DNA from 3 places in the Rhodopseudomonas sp. NSM genome. Region 3 is predicted to be linked to each of the others. Evidence: predicted binding sites of a transcription regulator. Region 3 holds the regulator's gene; each other region holds the start of a gene.

Region 1 (6,734 bases), on a different contig from region 3:
CTTCAGGTTCGCAACCATGATCTGTTCCAGCACCTGCTGGTGAACGGTCGGGTTCTGCAGCGGGCACAGAATCTCGACCCGCCGGTCGAGATTGCGCGGCATCATGTCGGCCGAGGAGATGTAGACCGCCGCTTTGGCGCTCGGCAGGCCGTACCCGTTGCCGAAGCAGTAGACACGGCCGTGCTCGAGGAACCGACCGATGATCGATTTGACACGGATGTTCTCGGACAGGCCCGGCACGCCCGGACGCAGGCAGCAGATGCCGCGCACCACCAGCTCGACAGAAACACCGGCGCGCGACGCCTCGTACAGCGCGTCGATGATGTCCGGATCGACCAGCGAGTTCATCTTCAGCCAGATCGCCGCCGGCTTGCCGTGACGTGCAAACACCGTCTCGCCGTGGATGTGTTCGAGCATGCGCTTGCGCAGCGTCAGCGGCGACACCGCCATCTTCTCGATGTCGCTCGGCTCGGCGTAGCCGGTGATGTAGTTGAACACCCGGGCAGCGTCGCGGCCGATGATCGGATCGGAGGTGAAGTACGACAGGTCAGTATAAATGCGAGCGGTGACCGGGTGATAATTTCCGGTGCCGGTGTGGACATAAGTGGTCAGGGTGTTGCCTTCGCGGCGCACCACCAGCGACAGCTTGGCGTGGGTCTTGAGTTGCAGGAAGCCGTAGACCACCTGCACGCCGGCGCGTTCGAGATCGCGCGCCCAGCGGATATTGGCTTCCTCGTCGAACCGCGCCTTCAGTTCGACCAGCGCCGTCACCGACTTGCCGGCTTCGGCGGCTTCGGCCAGCGCCCGCACGATCGGCGAATTGTTCGAAGTCCTGTACAGAGTTTGCTTGATCGCAACGACGTCCGGATCGCGGGTCGCCTGTTGCAGAAACTGCACCACAACGTCGAACGACTCGTAGGGATGGTGGACGATCAGATCCTTCTTGCGGATCGCCGCGAAGATGTCGCCGCCATGGTCGCGCACCCGCTCCGGATGGCGCGGCACGTAAGGCGGAAATTCGAGGTCGGAGCGATCCACCCGCGTCAGTTGCGACAGCTCGTTCATCGCCAGCACGCCATCGACGAGCAGCACCTCGTCATCCGCGGTCGACAACGCGCGCTGCACGAAGGCCCGCAATTCTTCCGGCATCGTCGAATCGACTTCGAGCCGGATCACAGATCCGCGGCGGCGGCGCTTCAGCGCGGTTTCGAACAACCGCACCAGATCCTCGGCCTCTTCCTCGATTTCCAACTCGCTGTCGCGGATCACCCTGAACGAGCCCTGCCCCTTGACGACGTATCCTGGAAACAGCCTGCCGATAAACAGCGACGTCGCCTGCTCCAGCGTCATCAACCGGACCGACTGGTCCTTGCCGTTCGGCGGCAGCCGGATGAAGCGGTCGATTTTGCCAGGCATCCGGATCAGCGCGTTCATCGACTTGCCGTCCGAGACGCGCGCGAGTTGCAGGCCGATGGTGAAGCCGAGGCTGGGGATGAAGGGGAACGGATGCGCCGGGTCGATCGCGAGCGGCGTCAGCAACGGAAAAATGTTGTGGAGGAAATGATCCTCGATCCAGGCGCGCTGGGACTTGGTGGCGTCTCGCCCGTCGAGCAGAACGATCCCGGCCTCGGCCAGAATCCCGCGCAGGTCGCGCCAGATCGCCTGTTGATCCGTCGCAAGACGGGAGACCGCCTCGTTGATCAGCACCAATTGCTCGGCCGGCGTCAGCCCGTCGGGGCTGCGCTCGGTGATGCCTTCGCGAACCTGCGCCTTGATGCCGGCGACGCGGACCATGAAGAATTCATCGAGGTTGTTGGCCGAAATCGACAGAAACCGGACGCGTTCGAGCACCGGATGCGAGGGATTGACCGCCTCTTCGAGCACCCGCCGATTGAAATGCAGCCAGGACAGTTCACGATTGATGAAGCGCTCAGGGCCGGCGGCGACCACCGAGGCCGGCTCGGCTTCACCTTTTTTTTCTTCAATGACAATGACTTGCTCGGAGTCCATGTGCAGTCGGTCCAGTGCGGTGCGGGTCGTCGTGCCGGAAGCGGCGGTGCGGCGGTGCGGCGAGACAATGCTGCACGCACAAGACGTTTCCATGACATTGAGAGACTTGGCGCGGACGCCGTCAAGCCGGGCCGGCAGTCCCGGATGCCGCAGGCGGTTCAGTCGTCCCGCAGCACGTCCGCCGCCAAGGCACGAGTGACCGGGCGGCGGAGCCGCAGCGCCTCGGCGTCGAGCCGCTCTACCGTCAGACGCGCTGCGGCGAACGACCGATCGATCCTGTTGGCGAGATAGCCGACCAGATTGGCGTCGATGCTCATCTGGCGATCGGCACAGAATTTGACGATCAGCGCCCGAAACAACGCATCGTCAGGCGGCAACAGCGTCACCACCGGCACGGCGCGCAGCCGGGATCGCAGATCGCGCAGTTCGGCCGGAAATGCAGATGGCGCCAGCCGCGCGGTGATCAGAACATAGGCCTCGTCCTCGCGCGCCAGATTGATCAGATGAAACAGCGCGCGCTCGTCGAAGTTGCCAGGCGTCAAGTCTTCCACCACCAGCGCACCGGTGGCGAGTTCACCAGGGACGTTCGCGGTGGTCAGCGCCTGGGCCGAGGTCGATCGCGCCCCCGCCAGCTCGGCCCAGATCGATGCCAGATGGCTCTTGCCGCTGCCTTCCGGTCCGACCAGCAGCATGATCCGGTTCGGCCAGTCGGGCCAGCTCTCGATCAGTTTGAGTGCCGATGAATTCGCCGTGCCTTCGAGGAAGTCCTCGCGAGACAGGCTCTCGGCGTGCGGCAGGTCCAGAGCCAGTTGACGGGGTTGTACGCGGACTGCCACGGGGTCGCTCCAGGCCGGCCCGCTCTGCGCGGCCGGCAGACGCGCTTCAGCGGTCAGGCTCGATCGTGCTCATATGCCGCGTCCACTCGACGAGATAGAAGGAGACGGAAAGCAACGTCAAGACCGTGACCAGGATCATCAGGATCAAATCGTAGGGCGCCGGCTGAAAGCCAAAGCCGAGCGCGCCGAGCACAAGCGCCGCAAACCCGACCTGAGCCACGGTGTTGAGTTTCGACACCATCAGCGGCTTCATCGGCACCGGCTTGCCGAACAGCCAGGAAATGATCACCGCGCCGACGATCATGATGTCGCGCGACACCACGAGGATCACCAGCCAGCGCGGGATCGCGCCCCAGATGCCCAAAGACACGTAGATCGAGACCAGAAGCGCCTTGTCGGCCAGCGGATCGAGCAGCGCCCCGAGTTCGCTGCTCATGTTGAAGCGCTTGGCGAGAAAGCCGTCGATCGCGTCGCTGACGCCGGCGATCACAAAGACCGCAAAAGCGACTGCCATTTCGTTCGATGCAATGGCCCAGACAATGACTGGCACCAGCAGGATCCGGCCCAGTGTAATAATGTTCGGAATGCTCACGCGACGTTCCCGGCTTCCAGCCCAGATCCGGCGAAACCCTTGAACTTTCGACGGCGGGAAGGGATGGTTGTCTACATAGTACATGCTGGGTCCCCTTGCGAGCCATTGCACGCCGGCGGAATCCGACGTAACCACCCCAAAACCATTGGTCGGGCGCGGACAAGCGGGACTTAGGTCTAGCGCGACCGACCGGGGGTTCATTCGGCGGCGGCTCGATGCCGGGCGGCAATCGTTGCCGCGCAGCGCCTTTTTTTCTTGCGGGAGCCGGCCATGACCGAGCGGAAGCACGGCCTCACCTATGCCGATTCCGGCGTCGATATCGACGCGGGCAATCGTCTCGTCGACCTGATCAAGCCGATGGTGCGCGCCACCGCGCGCGCCGGCGCCGATTCCGAAATCGGTGGCTTCGGCGGATTGTTCGATCTGAAGGCCGCGGGCTTCAAGGACCCGGTGCTGGTGGCGGCGACCGACGGTGTCGGCACCAAGGTCAAGGTTGCGATCGAAGCCGGACTGCACGCCGGCATTGGCATCGACCTGGTTGCAATGTCGGTGAACGATCTCGTGGTCCAGGGGGCCGAGCCGCTGTTCTTTCTCGACTACTTCGCCTGCGGCAAACTCGATCCGGAAGCCGCGGCCGAAATCGTCGCCGGCGTTGCCGAAGGCTGTCGCGAGTCGGGCTGCGCGCTGATCGGCGGCGAGACCGCGGAAATGCCCGGCCTCTACAAGGACGGCGACTACGATCTGGCCGGCTTCGCGGTCGGCGCCGCAGAACGCGGCACATTGCTGCCGTCGCCGGACATCGCCGCGGGCGATGCGGTGATCGGGCTCGCCTCCTCCGGCGTGCATTCCAACGGCTTTTCGCTGGTCCGCAAGATCGTCGAAAAGTCCGGCCTGCCCTACGACGCGAAGGCGCCATTCTCGCCGGTGATGACGCTCGGTGGCGCGCTGCTGACGCCGACCCGGCTTTATGTGAAATCCTGCCTGCACGCGATCCGCGCGACCGGCGCCATCAAGGGGCTGGCGCATATCACCGGTGGCGGCTTCACCGACAACATCCCGCGCGTGCTGCCCAAGCATCTCGGCGTCGGCATCGATCTGCCGCGGCTGCCGGTTCTGCCGGTGTTCAAATGGCTTGCCGAGCAAGGCGACATCGCTGAACTGGAATTGCTGCGCACCTTCAATTGCGGCATCGGCATGATCGCGATCGTCAGGGCGGATGCGGTCGACGCGGTCACCGAGGCGCTGACCGGCGCCGGCGAGAGCGTGCATCTGCTCGGCGAAGTGATCGCGGCGAAGGGCGAACATCGCGTCGTCTACGACGGTCACCTCGACCTGTCCTGGTGATCGCGTGAGCAAGCGTCGCGTCGCCATCCTGATTTCCGGGCGCGGGTCGAACATGGCCGCGCTGATCGAAGCCGCGGCCGAAGACGGCTTTCCGGCCGAGATCGCCGTCGTGATCGCCAACACCGCGAGCGCCGGCGGGCTGGCGATCGCGCAACGCAGCGGCATCGAAACGCTGGTGATCGAAAGCAAGCCGTTCGGCAAGGATCGCGCCGGCTTCGAGGAGGTGCTGCAGGCGGCGCTCGACGCGCGCGGCATCGAGTTGATCTGCCTCGGCGGCTTCATGCGGCTGTTCACGGCGGACTTCGTGAATCACTGGTACGGCCGGATGCTCAACATCCATCCGTCGCTGCTGCCGTCGTTTCCGGGCCTCGATCCACACGGTCAGGCCCTGCGCGCAGGCGTGAAGATCTCCGGCGCGACCGTGCATTTCGTCATCGCAGAGACCGACGCCGGCCCAATCGTCATTCAGGGCGCTGTGCCCGTGCGCGACGACGACACGGCCGACACGCTGGCGGACCGCGTCCTGGCGATCGAACACCGGATCTATCCGAAAGCCCTGCAGATGGTCGCATCCGGCCAAACGCGGTTCGAGGGCGATCTCTGCAGATCGACCTCGAGCGACGCGAATGATCAGACGCTGATCGTGCCCGCGGAAAGATGATCGTTTCTCGCGGCGACGACGCGGCCTTAAGCCGGTGCCGGCGAGACCCGACGATCGAACCGGCTCAGGTGAGCTTCAGGTTCTCGGCCGACGTCTTGCCCCGATTTTCGGCCAGCTCGTATTCGATCGGCTGATTTTCATTCAGAGTGCTGAGCCCGGCGCGCTCGACCGCCGAGATGTGGACGAAGACGTCCTTGTCGCCGCTGGTAGGACGGATAAAGCCATAACCCTTGGTGGGGTTGAACCACTTGACGGTGCCCTTTTGCATCGCCTGTCTCCTGTCTAGACACAAAAAAGACGCGGCTCGCTATCTGCGTGCCACGCCACAAACGGCGATCCCGTCGCCCTGCCTGCTTCCAAGCCTTGCTTCCAGGCCCTGATCTTCAAGCCCTGATCTTCAAGCCTCGACTGCAAAGTGCTGATTTTCGAGTCGCGAAACATAAAGCCGAACGGCCCACATCCGATTGCGGGTCAATTGCAACATGATTTTTCCCGGTTAGCAAGCCTCGCGGGTGCCGCAGAAATAAGCGCCGCATAGTTGCGCCACGTAGTTCGCCAGTCCGGCCGCCCGCTCACCGTCGCCTTTAGGCCGGTTCCGAACCGGGTTCCGGACGAGGCGCGGATACGCGTGTCGGGGAGATCCGTCCCTCACTGCGCCGCACATCCGGCACGGCATGCGACAATTTTGAACACCTCGCGCGATGTTCATGCGCGCCGCACTTGACTACTGTTGCGGCTGAATCGGCCGCGGCTGGTTCCCTTCGCAACCTGACAATCGCCCCGCGTGCGAGGAGTTGATCCTGATCGTGCCCAGCCACATCAACGATTTCGAATGCCCTTCGACGGTGAAGAACCGCGTTCTGGCGCAACTCTCACCCGACGATTTTCATGCCCTGAAGCCGATGCTGCGGCCGATCGAGTTCAAGGGGCGCGCCGTGCTGCAGGAGGCCAACCGGCCGGTGGAGTGCATCCACTTCATCGAGGACGGTCTCGTTTCGCACGTCTCCGGAAGCCGCACCGACTATGTCGAGACAGCGATGGTCGGCGTGTTCGGATATGTCGGCGTGCCATTGGTGCTCGGCACGTCGGTGGCGTCGCAGCGGTCGATCGTTTCCATGCCGGGAACCGCATTGCGGATCGAGGCCGAGGATCTGTCGCGCGTGCTGGCGAGCCGGCCGCAAATCCGCGAGCAATTGCTGCGCTACGTCCCGGCGCTGATCGCCCAGAATTCCCAGAGCGTGCTCTGCGCCGCCCGCCACGAGATCAACCAGCGCCTGGCGCGATGGCTGCT
Region 2 (6,734 bases), on a different contig from region 3:
CGTCTATGAATTGTCACGGATCTTCGTCGTCCCGAACAGGCGCGGCGAGCACGCCGGCCCGCGCGCCGAGGCCGTCATCCAGGCCGCCGCCATGGAATACGGCCTCGCCATCGGGCTGTCCGCCTTCACCATCGTGCTGGAGTCGTGGTGGCTGCCGCGTCTGTTCGATCAGGGCTGGCGCGCGCGGCCGCTCGGACTGCCGCGGGACATCGACGGCATGTCGACCACAGCAGTGCTGGTCGATGTCGATGACGACGCCTGGCTCGAAATCTGCGCCCGCCGGTCGGTCCCCGGGCCGATCCTGCAGTGGCGGGGCCTCGACAACGTCGACCGCAATCCACTTCCCAACATCATGGAGCTGTCATGAGCACTCAACCCACCCCGCGCGCCAACCCGACCGTCGCGTCCGACGCCAGCGTCGCCCGCGCCAGGTCGGTGTCGATCGATACGCTGGCGACGACAATCAACCGTGCCATCGAGCAGGCCGAGGAGCTCCGCATCCCGTCAGCCGTGCAGTTGCTGATGATGGCGCGGCTCGAGGTCGACCTGACCGAGATCGCGCTCGAGACCAAACAGAAAGAATCGGCCTAGGCGGGTACGGCACCGGGCCGCGGGGAATTCTGTTCCCGTAATGTTCTTGCGCGAGATCGGGAACCGGGTTAGCCTTCCGGCAGCAGAGGGGCGTCATGGTTCAGCACGTGTCCACCGTGGCTTTCGAAGGCATCGATGCGCGCGCCGTCGATGTCCAGGTCCAGGTGTCGCCCGGGCTGCCGGCCTTCGCAGTAGTCGGACTTGCCGACAAGGCGGTGTCGGAAGCGCGCGAGCGGGTTCGCTCGGCACTGATCGCCTCCGGCCTGGCGCTGCCGGCGCGCCGCATCACGGTCAATCTCGCGCCCGCCGATCTGCCAAAGGAAGGCAGCCACTACGACCTGCCGATCGCGCTCGGACTGATGGCGGCGATCGGCGCCATCCCCGGCGACGCGCTGGCCGGATACACCGTTCTCGGCGAACTCGGCCTCGACGGCTCGATCGCGCCGGTGGCCGGCGTGCTGCCCGCCGCCATTGCGGCCAACGCCCGCGACGAGGGCCTGATCTGCCCGGCCGCCTGCGGCTCCGAGGCGGCCTGGGCCAGCCCCGACATCCAGATCATCGCGGCCAGTTCGCTGATCCAGATCGCCAATCACTTCAAAGGGACGCAGCTGCTCAGCCGGCCGCAGCCGCGGGTCCACGCGGCCGAGAGCTCGACCCTCGACCTGCGCGACATCAAGGGCCAGGAAAGCGCCAAGCGCGCTTTGGAGATCGCCGCCGCCGGAGGCCATCACCTTCTGATGGTCGGCTCGCCCGGTGCCGGCAAATCGATGCTGGCGGCGCGGCTGCCGTCGATCCTGCCGCCGCTGTCGCCGGCCGAACTGCTCGAAGTCTCGATGATCGCCTCGGTGGCCGGCGAGATCCGCGACGGCGCGCTGACCGCGAAGCGGCCGTTCCGCGCGCCGCATCATTCGGCCAGCATGGCGGCGCTGACCGGCGGCGGCATCAAGGCGCGGCCCGGCGAAATCTCGCTGGCGCATCAGGGCGTGCTGTTCCTCGACGAACTGCCGGAGTTCGATCCGCGGGTGCTGGACTCGCTGCGGGCGCCGCTCGAGACCGGCGAAGTCGCGGTGTCCCGCGCCAACCACCGCGTCACCTATCCGGCGCGCGTGATGCTGGTGGCGGCGATGAATCCGTGCCGCTGCGGCCGGGCCTACGAGCCGGGCTACGCCTGCAAGCGCGGGCGGGTCGAGCGCTGCAGCGCGGACTATCAGTCGCGGATTTCCGGGCCGCTGCTGGATCGCATCGACCTGCGGATCGAGGTGCCCGCGGTCACCGCCGCCGATCTGATCCTGCCGCCGGCGGCGGAAGGCTCCGCCGAAGTGGCGGCGCGGGTCGCCGCGGCGCGCGACGTGCAGCGGCAACGTTATGCCGCGATCGGACTGCCGCAATTCCGCACCAATGCCGAGGCGCCGGCGGCCGCGCTGGAGACCACAGCGCAGCCGGATTCCGCCGGGCTGAAGCTGTTGCGCGACGCCGCCGAGACGATGCGGTTGTCGGCGCGCGGTTATCATCGCGTGCTGCGCGTCGCCCGCACCCTCGCCGATCTCGACGGCGCCGGGAAGATCGGCCGGCTGCATCTCGCCGAAGCGCTGTCCTATCGCGCGCTCGGCGAGGACATCCGACGCGCAGCATGACTCGCGCCGGGTGATGGCGAATCACCGATCGGTCCTGTCAACCGGACGGTAACGAGTTTCGTTTACCATCTGCGAACCATAGCTCTGCGTATCAGGGCTGCGTTACGGATGGATGTGATGTTGCGTGTCCGGGTTCTGGCCTCCACCCTTCCGCTGCTGGTCCTGGGCCTGCTGGTCCGCGGTGAATTGATCGCCGGCCCGCAACCCTGCATCGCCATCGGTGATCGCACGGTGCAGATCGCACCCGCGCTCGAGCGAGCTCATCTTCATGTCGCTTTCACCGACGATCCGGCGCGCGCCACGGTCCGCGTCCAGATCGTCGACAGTCCCGATGCCGCCGATTTCGCCGTCACCGACGATGCTATCACCGACGAGCCCGGCGGCTGTGCACTGACGCCGGAAACCAGACTGGTGGCGATCGCAGCAAATCCGGCGGCGGCCGATCCGGTGATCTATCTCTCGCACGACGACGGCGACGGCGCCGACTACCGGATTTTCGTCCGCGCCAGGAGCTTCACTGTGCGTGACGCGGCCGCGCTGCTGGTCGGCGCCTCCGGCCGACATGCGCCGATCACCACCGCCTCGATCGGCGGCCGGTCTTAAGTTTCGGTCAACCCTGTCGGCAGAGCACGTCGCAACTATCTGGCGTTTCAAGCTGTTTGCAAGGTCGAGGGCCGATGCTGGCGACGCCGGCAAGGTCGATCGGGTTGGGCGGATGAAGCGGTGGTTGCGGATCAAAGCGAGACGGCGTGCCTTCGCCAGACGGTTTCCGCGGCTGGTGTTCGCGGTGCGCTGGATCATGATATTCTTGGCGGCGTTCGGCGGCGCCTATGGTTTCATCATCGGTAGCCGCGCCGAATCCTCCGGCTACAACCCGCACGCCTTCGCGATCGGCGCGAGCTTCCTGTTCGCGCTCGCCTGCCTCGGTCTCGCCGTCCAGAGCATGCGACTGCGCTGGATGCGCCGGCGCTTGCAGGCGCTGGAGCGGCACAACGAGGCGCTGGCGGACCGCAACTGGGAGCTGAAGGAAGCCGAGGAACGCGCCCGCGTTGTGCTCGACAGCCACGGCCAACTGATCGCCCGTCGCGACGATTCCGACGCGACGACCCGAGCGAAGTCGCGGCTGCTGGCGATGGCGTCACACGAAATCCGCACACCGCTGAATGGCATCATCGGGATGAGCGGCCTGCTGCTCGACACCGCGCTGACGCCCGAGCAGGCCACCTACGCCCGCGCGGTGAAGACCTCGGGCGATGCGCTGGCGGCGCTGATCGACGAACTGCTCGACCACTCCCGCATCGAGGCCGGCAGGTTCGAACTCGACAACCGCCCGTTCGCGCTGACCACCCTGATCGAGGACATCGTCGAACTGCTGGCGCCGCGGGCGCAGGCGGGCGCGCTCGAGATCGCGGCCGATATCGATGACCGGTTGCCGGCGCGGGTGATCGGCGACGCCGCGCGCCTGCGCCAGGTGCTGCTCAATCTCGCCGGCAACGCGATCAAATTCACCTCCGTCGGCGGCGTCGTGCTGATCGTCGAGCCGGGCGAACGCGACGGCGAGATCAGCTTTGCGGTGCGCGACACCGGGATCGGCATCGCGCCGGAGGCGCGGACGCGGATCTTCCGTGAATTCGAACAGGCCGACGACGGCATCGGGCGCAGCTATGGCGGCACCGGCCTCGGGCTGAGTATCAGCCAGCGGATCGTCGAGCGGATGGGTGGGCGGATCGCATTGGAGAGCCAGCCGGGCAGAGGCTCCACCTTCACGGTCTCGATCCCGCTCGCGGCGGCGGACGATTCCGGCGCGTCCCCTGCGATCCAGCCGCCCGACCTCACCGGCCAGTCGATCATGATCGCGGCGCCGCAGACCATCGAGGCGACGCTGGTCGGCCAGCGGCTGCAGCGCTGGGGGGCGCAAGTGTGCGCCGCGTCCGAACTCGCGGCCGCGCGCGCGGCGCTGCCGGAGCGCAGCTGGTCGGCGATTCTGATCGATGCCGGCTTCGGCGCCGAAGCGGCCGAGGCGCTGGCGGGCAGCGCCGGACCGTATGCGACGCAGCGCATCGTAATGCTGACGCCCGCCGCCCGGTCCGAACTGTTGCCGGAACTGCCGGCGGCGTTCACCGGCTATCTGGTCAAACCGCTGCGCGCGGCGTCGCTGGCGGCACGGCTGGCCGGAACGCTGATCGACACCGTCGCGCCGGGGATCGCCGACGGCGATCCGCCGGAGACTGCGGCAGCGGATGCGGACACGCAGGTCGGTCGCCGGCTCTCCGTTCTGGTCGCGGAGGACAACGAGGTCAACGCGCTGCTGATCCGCTCGCTGCTGGCCAGGCTCGGCCATCGCGCGGTGGTCGCCGGCGATGGCGAACAGGCGCTGCAGAGCTGGCTCGCGGCCGACGCCGAGGGCGTGCCTTTCGACCTGGTGCTGATGGATCTGCAGATGCCGGTGCGCGACGGCATCGCCGCGAGCCGGCAGATTCGCGCGCACGAGGCCACACACCCGGCGCGGCGGACGCCGATCCTGGCGCTGACCGCAAATACGCACGTCGAAGACCGCGATGCCTGCCTGGCGGCGGACATGGACGGCTTCCTGGTCAAGCCGCTCGACCGCGACAGTCTGGTCGCTGTGCTCGATGAGGTGGTGACCGCGAAGGCCGCCGTCGCATAGTCGAGGCATGCCGTTACCGGGCGCCGCTCCGGACTACAAACTTCGAGGCGGTGTCACGCGGCGGCAATCGTCGTGTCACATCGCTGTTGAAACGCCGTGATTGTTGATGCCCCACAGGCCGCGCATCACCCGATTCGGTTGCATGCGGCCGCGAGGATCACATGCAGACCGACCATCTCGCCCGCTCGAAGAAATTCATCCGATTGCTGCGGCCGGACATGGCCGGCGCTGCGGCGCAGACCGCGATCACCTGGTTCAAGCCGGCTCTGAAGATCGTCGATCACGGCAGGCCGATCGCGCCTCCGTCACTGACGCCGGCGACGCTCGGCCGGCTCGGCGCGCTGGAGGTCCGGCTGGCGCAGAAGAAGCAGGACATCAAACGCGCGCAGAAGCTGCGCTACCGCGTTTTCTATCAGGACGGCACCGCGATCGCCGACGCCGCCGCGCTGCTGGCGCGCCGCGACAAGGATGCGTTCGACCGCATCTGTGATCATCTGCTGGTGATCGACCACGCCGGCAAGCCGTCGCTCAGCGGCAAGCAGCCGGTGGTCGGCACCTATCGCCTGCTGCGCCAGGAGATCGCCAATCGCCACGGCGGTTTCTACACCGAGAGCGAATTCGAGATCGGCGGCATGATCGCGCGCCATCCCGGCTTGCGCTTCCTCGAACTCGGCCGGTCCTGCGTGCTGCCGCCCTACCGCAACAAGCGCACCGTCGAGCTGTTGTGGCACGGCATCTGGAGCTACGTCCGCCAGCACGGCGTCGACGTGATGATCGGCTGCGCCAGCTTCGACGGCACCGATCCGGAGCGGCTGGCGCTGCCGCTGTCGTTCCTGCACCACTACGCATCGGCGCCGGAGGCGTGGCGCGCCCGCGCCAACCCGTCGCGCTATGTCGAGATGAACCGGATGCCCAAAGAGGCGGTCAACCAGAAGGCCGCACTGCGCGAGCTGCCGCCGCTGATCAAGGGCTATCTGCGGCTCGGCGCCACGATCGGCGAGGGCGCGGTGATCGACCACCAGTTCGGCACCACCGACGTACTGATCATCATGCCGGTCTCGGCGATCAGTTCGCGCTACATCGAACATTTCGGCGCCGACGCCACGCGGCACGCGGCTTAAGGTCTCGAAGAGACGTCATTGCCGGGCTCGACCCGGCAATCCATCCTCTTCGAAAAATTCTTCGATGGCACGCTTCGCGCGCGATGGATCCGCGGGTCGAGCCCGCGGATGACGGCCGGTGGATCGCTCTAAAGCCGCCGCAGCGCGACCGAATCCACCACGTGATCGGCGCCCTTCTTCAGGATCAGCGTCGCGCGCGGGCGCGTGGGCAGGATGTTGTCCTCGAGATTGGCGAGGTTGGTGCGTTCCCAGATCGCGATCGCGGTCGCGGTGGCTTCCTCATCCGACAACGGCGCGTAGCGGTGGAAATACGATCGCGGGTCGTGGAACGCGGTGTCGCGCAGCGCCAGAAAACGACGGATGTACCAGTCGCGCAGCACCGGCTCGTCGGCGTCGATATACACCGAGAAGTCGAAGAAGTCCGACACCACCGGCACCGCCTTGCCGTCGCGCGGCAGCCGGCCGGTTTGCAGCACGTTGACGCCTTCGACGATCAGGATGTCCGGCCGATCCACCACCGCGAACTTGTTCGGCACGATATCGTAGGTGAGATGCGAGTAGATCGGCGCGCGGACCTTGCGGCGGCCCGACTTGATATCACTGAGAAACGCCAACAGCGCCGGCAGATCGTAGCTTTCCGGAAAGCCCTTCTTCTGCATCAGCCCGGCGCGCTCCAGCACCGCGTTGGGATGCAGGAAGCCGTCGGTGGTGATCAGGTCG
Region 3 (6,734 bases):
CGCTGCTGTTCACCGCGCTCAGCAACCAGTTCTTCAGCCTCGATCTGTCCAAGACGATGGCCAACCTGCCGGTCACCATCAACAACTTCGTGCAGAGCCCCTACGAGTACTGGAAACAACTGGCCTGGACCGGAGCCCTGATCATCACCCTCACCGTGCTTGCCCTGAACATTGGCGCGCGCATTCTCGGCGCCGAGAGGACCCCGAAATGACCGACATCTCCATTGCGACCAGCCTTCCGGCCGGACCGGCTCCCGGGGCGATCGAGTTGCCCGACGGCCCCGCGAAGGTCACCGTGCGCGATCTGAACTTCTATTACGGCGACAACCGCGCGCTGAAGGACATCAACCTCAATCTCGCCGCCAACCGCGTCACCGCCTTCATCGGCCCGTCCGGCTGCGGCAAATCCACCCTGCTGCGGGTGTTCAACCGGATGTACGACCTCTACCCCGGCCAGCGTGCCGAGGGACAGGTGATGCTCGATGGCCACAACGTCCTCGATGCGAAGCTCGACCTCAATCTGCTGCGGGCGCGGGTCGGCATGGTGTTCCAGAAGCCGACGCCGTTTCCGATGACGATCTACGAGAACATCGCCTTCGGCATCCGGCTGTACGAGAAGATCTCGAAGTCGGAGATGGACGGCCGGGTCGAGAAGGCGCTGCGCGGCGGCGCGCTGTGGAACGAGGTCAAGGACAAGCTCAGCGCCTCGGGGCTCAGCCTGTCCGGCGGCCAGCAGCAGCGTCTGTGCATCGCCCGCACCATCGCGGTGCGGCCGGAAGTCATCCTGTTCGACGAGCCGTGCTCGGCGCTCGACCCGATCTCGACCGCGAAGATCGAGGAACTGATCGACGAATTGAAGGAAGACTACACCATCGCCATCGTCACCCACAACATGCAGCAGGCGGCGCGCGTCTCGGAATCGACCGCCTTCATGTATCTCGGCGAACTGATCGAGTTCGGTCCGACCAACAAGATCTTCACCTCGCCGAACGACCGGCGCACCCAGGACTACATCACCGGCCGGTTCGGCTGACGCGCCACGCGCGAGGAGAATGGACATGGGCTTCGAACACACCACCAAGGCGTTCGACGGCGACCTGCAGGAACTGACGCGGATGGTCGCGGAGATGGGCGGGCTGGCCGAACGCCAGATCGTCGATTCGGTCGATGCACTGGTCCGGCGCGACGTCGCGCTCGGCGCCCGCGTCGTCACCGCCGATGCCGAGATCGACCAGATGCAGCGCGTCATCGAGGAGCACGCCGTGCTGACGATCGCGCGGCGGCAGCCGATGGCGGTCGACCTGCGCGAGATCGTCGGCGCGATGCGCGTCGCCACCGATCTCGAGCGGATCGGCGATTTGTCGAAGAACATCGGCAAGCGGGTCAACGCGATCGACAGCGATTTCCATCCGCTGAAGCTGATCCGCGGCCTCGAACACATGACCGATCTGGTGCAGTCGCAGGTCAAGGCGGTGCTCGACGCCTACACCGCGCACGACCTGCCGGCGGCGATGGTGGTGTGGAACGGCGACGAGGAAGTCGACGCGATCTGCACCTCGCTGTTCCGCGAACTCCTGACCTACATGATGGAAGATCCGCGCAACATCTCGTTCTGCATTCACCTGATGTTCTGCGCCAAGAACATCGAGCGGATCGGCGATCATGCCACCAACATCGCCGAGACCGTGTTCTACATGGTCGAGGGCCAGCAGATTCTGGACAAGCGACCGAAGGGCGACGTGACCACCTTCGCCAACGCGACGCCGGGCAACTGACGCGTATCAGCGGGGCGCAGATCGCGCCCCGGATCCGCTCGACTGAAGACGAGGACGATACATGGGTGCGCGCATTCTGGTGGTCGAAGACGAGGAAGCGCTGACCACGCTGCTGCGGTACAATCTCGAATCCGACGGTTACGACGTCGAAACCGTCGCCCGTGGCGACGACGCCGATACGCGCATGAAGGAGCGGCTGCCGGATCTGGTGGTGCTGGACTGGATGCTGCCCGGCCTGTCCGGCATCGAGCTGTGCCGCCGGCTGCGGGCGCGGACCGACACCAAGCAGTTGCCGATCATCATGCTGACCGCGCGCGGCGAGGAGAGCGAGCGCGTCCGCGGCCTCGCCACCGGCGCCGACGACTACATCGTCAAGCCGTTCTCGGTGCCGGAGCTGCTGGCGCGGGTCAAGGGCCTGTTGCGCCGCGCCGCGCCGGAGCGGCTCGCCACCGTGCTGACCTATGGCGACCTCGAGCTCGACCGCGACAAGCGCCGCGTCGCGCGCTCGGGCCGGCCGATCGATCTCGGCCCGACCGAATATCGCCTGCTCGAATTCTTCCTCGAACATCCCGGCCGGGTGTTCAGCCGCGAGCAGCTGCTCGACGGCGTCTGGGGCCGCGACATCTACATCGACGAGCGCACCGTCGACGTCCATATCGGGCGCCTGCGCAAGCTGCTCAATCCCGGCCGCGAGCAGGACCCGATCCGCACCGTGCGCGGCGCCGGCTACGCGCTCGACGACCGCTTCGCCAAGGTGGAGTAGTTTGCCCACCCTACGGCTCGGCTGATCCTGCGCCGGCTCGGCCGCACATCTCAGCTGTCATCCTCCGCGAAGGCGGAGGATCCAGTATTCCCAGGCGCTGCTGAGTGATAACGACGCGCCCTGCGGCGCTGGCAACTCCATCACAGCCGCCCTGCGATACTGGGTCGCCCGGTCGAGCCGGGCGATGACGGGCTGTTGTACCTCGGGCGCTGCGGCTACGCGCGGCGAGCTGTTAGCAACCTGTAGGGTGGGCAAAGCGCAGCGTGCCCACCATCAGCTCGTCAGGTGATCCGCGGGGGAACGTCGCTCCGCGACTTCGCCCACCCTGCGGCTACTAAGCGCCGCTGACGGCTTCGTCTGCAACTGTCCCGACGATCGTCATCCTCCGCGAAAGCGGAGGATCCAGTATTGCAGAGTGGTGGTGATAAGTGCTGACGCTCGGGGTTACTGGGTCTCCCGGTCGAGCCGGGCGAAGACCGTCGGGAGCGGCGAGCCCGGCGAGGACGGCGCTGCGCGGCGGCGGCAATGCTCCGCGCAGAGGAGCGATTACCGCGTCGGCTTCGACTGCTGGCGGCGGCGGTCGCCGACCGGCTGGTAGGCGATCCGCGAATGATGCGAGCAATAGGGCAGGCCGGGCAGCGACTTGCCGCCGCAGAAGAAAAACTCCGGGCTCGACGGATCGCCGACCGGCCAGTGGCAGGTGGCCTCGTTGAGCTCCAGCAGCGACAGCCGTTGGTTCATCGGCACCACATTGTCGAAGGCGACCGGATCGGGCTCGGCCTCGACTTCGAACACATGCGCCAGCGCGGTATTGCCGCGCGCCACCGGCCGCGTCACCCGCATCATGTGCTGGGCGGGGCGCGCCTTGCGCGGCCGCGGCGCCGCCGAGGACGGGCTCTTGGCCCGGCCCGACAGGCCGAGGCGGTGAACCTTGCCGATCACGGCGTTGCGCGTCACATTGCCGAGCTCCGCGGCAATTTGACTCGCCGACAGTCCGCCTTCCCAGAGTTTCTTCAATTGCTCGACGCGCTCGTCGGTCCAGGTCAATGCCGTCATCGTCTCAATCCCTTCCTGCCGCGCGGTACTGGTCCAGCGCCGAGCCGCGGCTGCGAGGTCGTCAATTGTCCTGCCGTCAGAATCCCTTAGCCCTCGCCGGACGGCCGGTGCCGTCCGGGCGTTTCGCCCCGACCGAGAACTCGTAAAGGATTACAAACTGCGCACGACATGTCGTGCCTGACGAGGAAAACGCTACAATATGGCGTGACTCACGCGCAAGAGTCAGACCTGGTGCGTCCACACCTTCTCTCTCGGGTGAGTCTTGAACGTCACAGCGGCGAGCTTGCGGCAAACTCCGGGAACCCTGGCCGAAGCCGCGGTTGACAGGCACTTCAGCACACCTAGAATGACTACACGTGCCGCCTGGAAAGGCGGCACGTTTCGTTTCCGGGGTACTTTCGTTTCCGGGGCATGCCGGGCCCGCGACCGCAGTGATTGCGGCCGGCTCGGCGGCCCGCTTTTTCCGATCGGATCGGCCATGTCGAGCACAGCATCTACGTCCCATCTCCTGCCGGTATTCGCGAGGGCGGATGTCGCCTTCGAGCGCGGCGAGGGCGTCTGGCTGGTCTCCACCAATGGCGAGCGCTATCTCGATTTCACCAGCGGCGTCGCGGTCAATTCGCTCGGTCATTGCCACCCGCATCTGGTCGAGGCGCTGCAGCAGCAGGCGACCCGGCTGTGGCACATGTCGAACCTGTTCAAGAGCCCGGACGGCGAGCGCCTCGCCGCGCGACTGTGCGAGCAGAGCTTCGCCGACACCGTGTTCTTCGCCAACTCCGGCGCCGAGGCGATGGAGTGCGCGCTGAAGATGACGCGGCACCATCATTTCTCGAACGGCTCGCCGGAGCGCACCCGGATCATCACCTTCGAGGGCGCGTTCCACGGCCGCACGCTTGGCACGCTCGCCGCCACCGGCTCGGCGAAGTATCTTGAAGGCTATGGCGAACCGTTGAGCGGCTTCGACCAGGTCCCGCTCGGCGACATCGAGGCGGTGAAGAAGGCGATCGGCCCGACCACCGCCGGCATCCTGATCGAGCCGCTGCAGGGCGAGGGCGGCGTCCGCTCGCCGGAGCCTTCGTTCTTCCGCGCCTTGCGTGAATTGTGCGACGCCCATGGTCTGCTGCTGATCTTCGACGAGGTGCAGACCGGCATGGGCCGCACCGGCGAGCTGTTCGCCTACCAGCGGATCGGCGTCACCCCTGATATCATGTCACTGGCCAAGGCGCTCGGCGGCGGCTTCCCGATCGGCGCCTGCCTCGCCACCGCGGACGCCGCCAAGGGCATGGCGCCGGGCTCGCACGGCTCGACCTTCGGCGGCAATCCGCTCGCGGTCGCGGCCGCCAGTGCCGTGCTCGACGTGATGCTGAAGCCGGGCTTCTTCGATCACGTCAAGAAGATCTCGCTGCTGCTGAAGCAGAAGCTCGCCGGCATCGTCGATCGCTATCCGCAGGTGCTGAGCGAAGTCCGCGGCGAGGGTTTGCTGATCGGCCTCAAGGCGGTGGTGCCGTCGCCCGATCTGGTCGCCGCCCTGCGTGACCAGAAGCTGCTCACGGTCGGCGCCGGCGACAACGTCGTGCGGTTGCTGCCGCCGCTGATCGTCAGCGAGGCCGAGATCGACGAGGCGGTGACGCGGTTGGAGCGCGCCTGCGGCGTGCTGTCCGGCCAGGGCGCGCAGCGGGAGGCGGTGTGATGAGTAGCGCCGAGAACAGTTCCGTGAGGAGACTCGAGAGTCCTGCCATGAACAACGCCCCGCGGCATTTCCTCGATCTGACCGAGGTCCCGACCTCGGAGCTGCGCGCCATGCTCGCCGCCGCCGACGCGATGAAGGCGAAGCGCAAGGCCAATGCGGATTCGGACAAGCCGCTCGCCGGCAAGACGCTGGCGATGATCTTCGAGAAGCCCTCGACCCGCACGCGGGTGTCGTTCGACGTCGGCATGCGCCAGCTCGGCGGCGAGTCGATCATGCTGACCGGCGCCGAGATGCAGCTCGGCCGCGGAGAGACCATCGCCGACACCGCGCGGGTGTTGTCGCGCTTCGTCGACATCATCATGATCCGCATCCTCAATCACGATTCGCTGCTGGAGCTCGCCGCTAACGCCACCGTGCCGGTGATCAACGGCCTCACCCGCAGGTCGCATCCGTGCCAGGTGATGGCCGACGTGATGACGTTCGAGGAGCACCGCGGCTCGATCAAGGGCGCGACCGTGGCCTGGACCGGCGACGACAACAACGTGCTGGCGTCGTTCGCGCATGCGGCGCAGCGCTTCGAGTTCAAGCTCAATGTCGCCACCCCGCCGCAGCTCGCGCCCAACAAGGCGCTGCGCGACTGGATCAAGTCCAGCGGCGCCGCGATCACGCTCGGCAACGATCCGGAGGCGGCGGTGCGCGGCGCCGATTGCGTCGTCACCGACACCTGGGTGTCGATGGGCGACAAGGACGGCGAGCATCGCCACAATCTGCTCAAGCCGTTTCAGGTCAACGCCAAGCTGATGTCGCTTGCCCACAAGGACGCGATCTTCATGCACTGCCTGCCGGCGCATCGCGGCGAGGAGGTCACCGACGAGGTGATCGACGGCCCGCAATCGGTGGTGTTCGACGAAGCCGAAAACCGCCTGCACGCGCAGAAGGGCATTTTGGCGTGGTGCCTGGGCGCGGTGGCGTAGTCGCCACTTTCCCTCTCCCCTTGTGGGAGAGGGTGCCTGAGCGCAGCGAAGGCGGGTGAGGGGGCGGGCACAGTGCCTCGCGTCCACCCCTCATCCGACGCGGACTTCGTCCGCGCCACCTTCTCCCACAGGGGGAGAAGGAAGAGGCCGCCTGCATCGCTGCCATTCGCCCTCCAGCTCGACCCTTCCGATCCCCACCTCCCGCCCCCAGATAAGCGCCATGACCTCGCAATCGCAAAATCCCAAGACCTCCGAGACGCCCCCGGTTCGCGCGCCGTCCGCGGTTCCGATCGACGATGCTGTGCTGCCGTTCGAAGTCGGCCCGCTCGATCTGCGCGGCCGGCTGACCCGGCTCGGCCCGGCGCTCGACGAGCTGCTGGAGAAGCACGCTTATCCGACGCCGGTCGCCAAACTGCTCGGCGAGGCGATCGTGCTGGCGACGCTGCTCGGCTCGGCGCTGAAATTCGATGGCCGTT

What was found. The regulator PhoB, encoded in region 3, activates phosphate uptake and scavenging genes when phosphate is short. The targets are predictions, from matches to a motif close to TGTCATNNANCTGTCAT.
Region 1: a site for PhoB is predicted at 2,091-2,107, ahead of ACTZWT_RS06020 (RNA degradosome polyphosphate kinase). Genes of this name have one in related genera too.
Region 2: a site for PhoB is predicted at 4,967-4,983, ahead of olsB (l-ornithine N(alpha)-acyltransferase). Genes of this name have one in related genera too.

What each region holds. Positions count from the first base shown of each region.
Region 1 is NZ_JBQTCH010000002.1:376,116-382,849, forward strand. Features, by position in the region: gene ACTZWT_RS06020 (RNA degradosome polyphosphate kinase) at 1-2,010, opposite strand, end outside; gene ACTZWT_RS06025 (P-loop NTPase family protein) at 2,169-2,846, opposite strand; gene ACTZWT_RS06030 (CDP-alcohol phosphatidyltransferase family protein) at 2,893-3,438, opposite strand; gene purM (phosphoribosylformylglycinamidine cyclo-ligase) at 3,709-4,782, shown strand; gene purN (phosphoribosylglycinamide formyltransferase) at 4,787-5,443, shown strand; gene ACTZWT_RS06045 (cold-shock protein) at 5,508-5,711, opposite strand; gene ACTZWT_RS06050 (Crp/Fnr family transcriptional regulator) at 6,250-6,734, shown strand, end outside.
Region 2 is NZ_JBQTCH010000006.1:86,683-93,416, reverse strand. Features, by position in the region: gene ACTZWT_RS16300 (acyl-homoserine-lactone synthase) at 1-367, shown strand, start outside; gene ACTZWT_RS16295 (hypothetical protein) at 364-591, shown strand; gene ACTZWT_RS16290 (YifB family Mg chelatase-like AAA ATPase) at 687-2,225, shown strand; gene ACTZWT_RS16285 (hypothetical protein) at 2,343-2,828, shown strand; gene ACTZWT_RS16280 (ATP-binding protein) at 2,941-4,893, shown strand; gene olsB (l-ornithine N(alpha)-acyltransferase) at 5,055-6,014, shown strand; gene coaA (type I pantothenate kinase) at 6,143-6,734, opposite strand, start outside.
Region 3 is NZ_JBQTCH010000011.1:4,760-11,493, reverse strand. Features, by position in the region: gene pstA (phosphate ABC transporter permease PstA) at 1-212, shown strand, start outside; gene pstB (phosphate ABC transporter ATP-binding protein PstB) at 209-1,033, shown strand; gene phoU (phosphate signaling complex protein PhoU) at 1,059-1,775, shown strand; gene phoB (phosphate regulon transcriptional regulator PhoB) at 1,837-2,538, shown strand; gene ACTZWT_RS22600 (GcrA family cell cycle regulator) at 3,085-3,594, opposite strand; gene ACTZWT_RS22595 (aspartate aminotransferase family protein) at 4,073-5,284, shown strand; gene argF (ornithine carbamoyltransferase) at 5,332-6,258, shown strand; gene ACTZWT_RS22585 (Hsp33 family molecular chaperone) at 6,479-6,734, shown strand, end outside.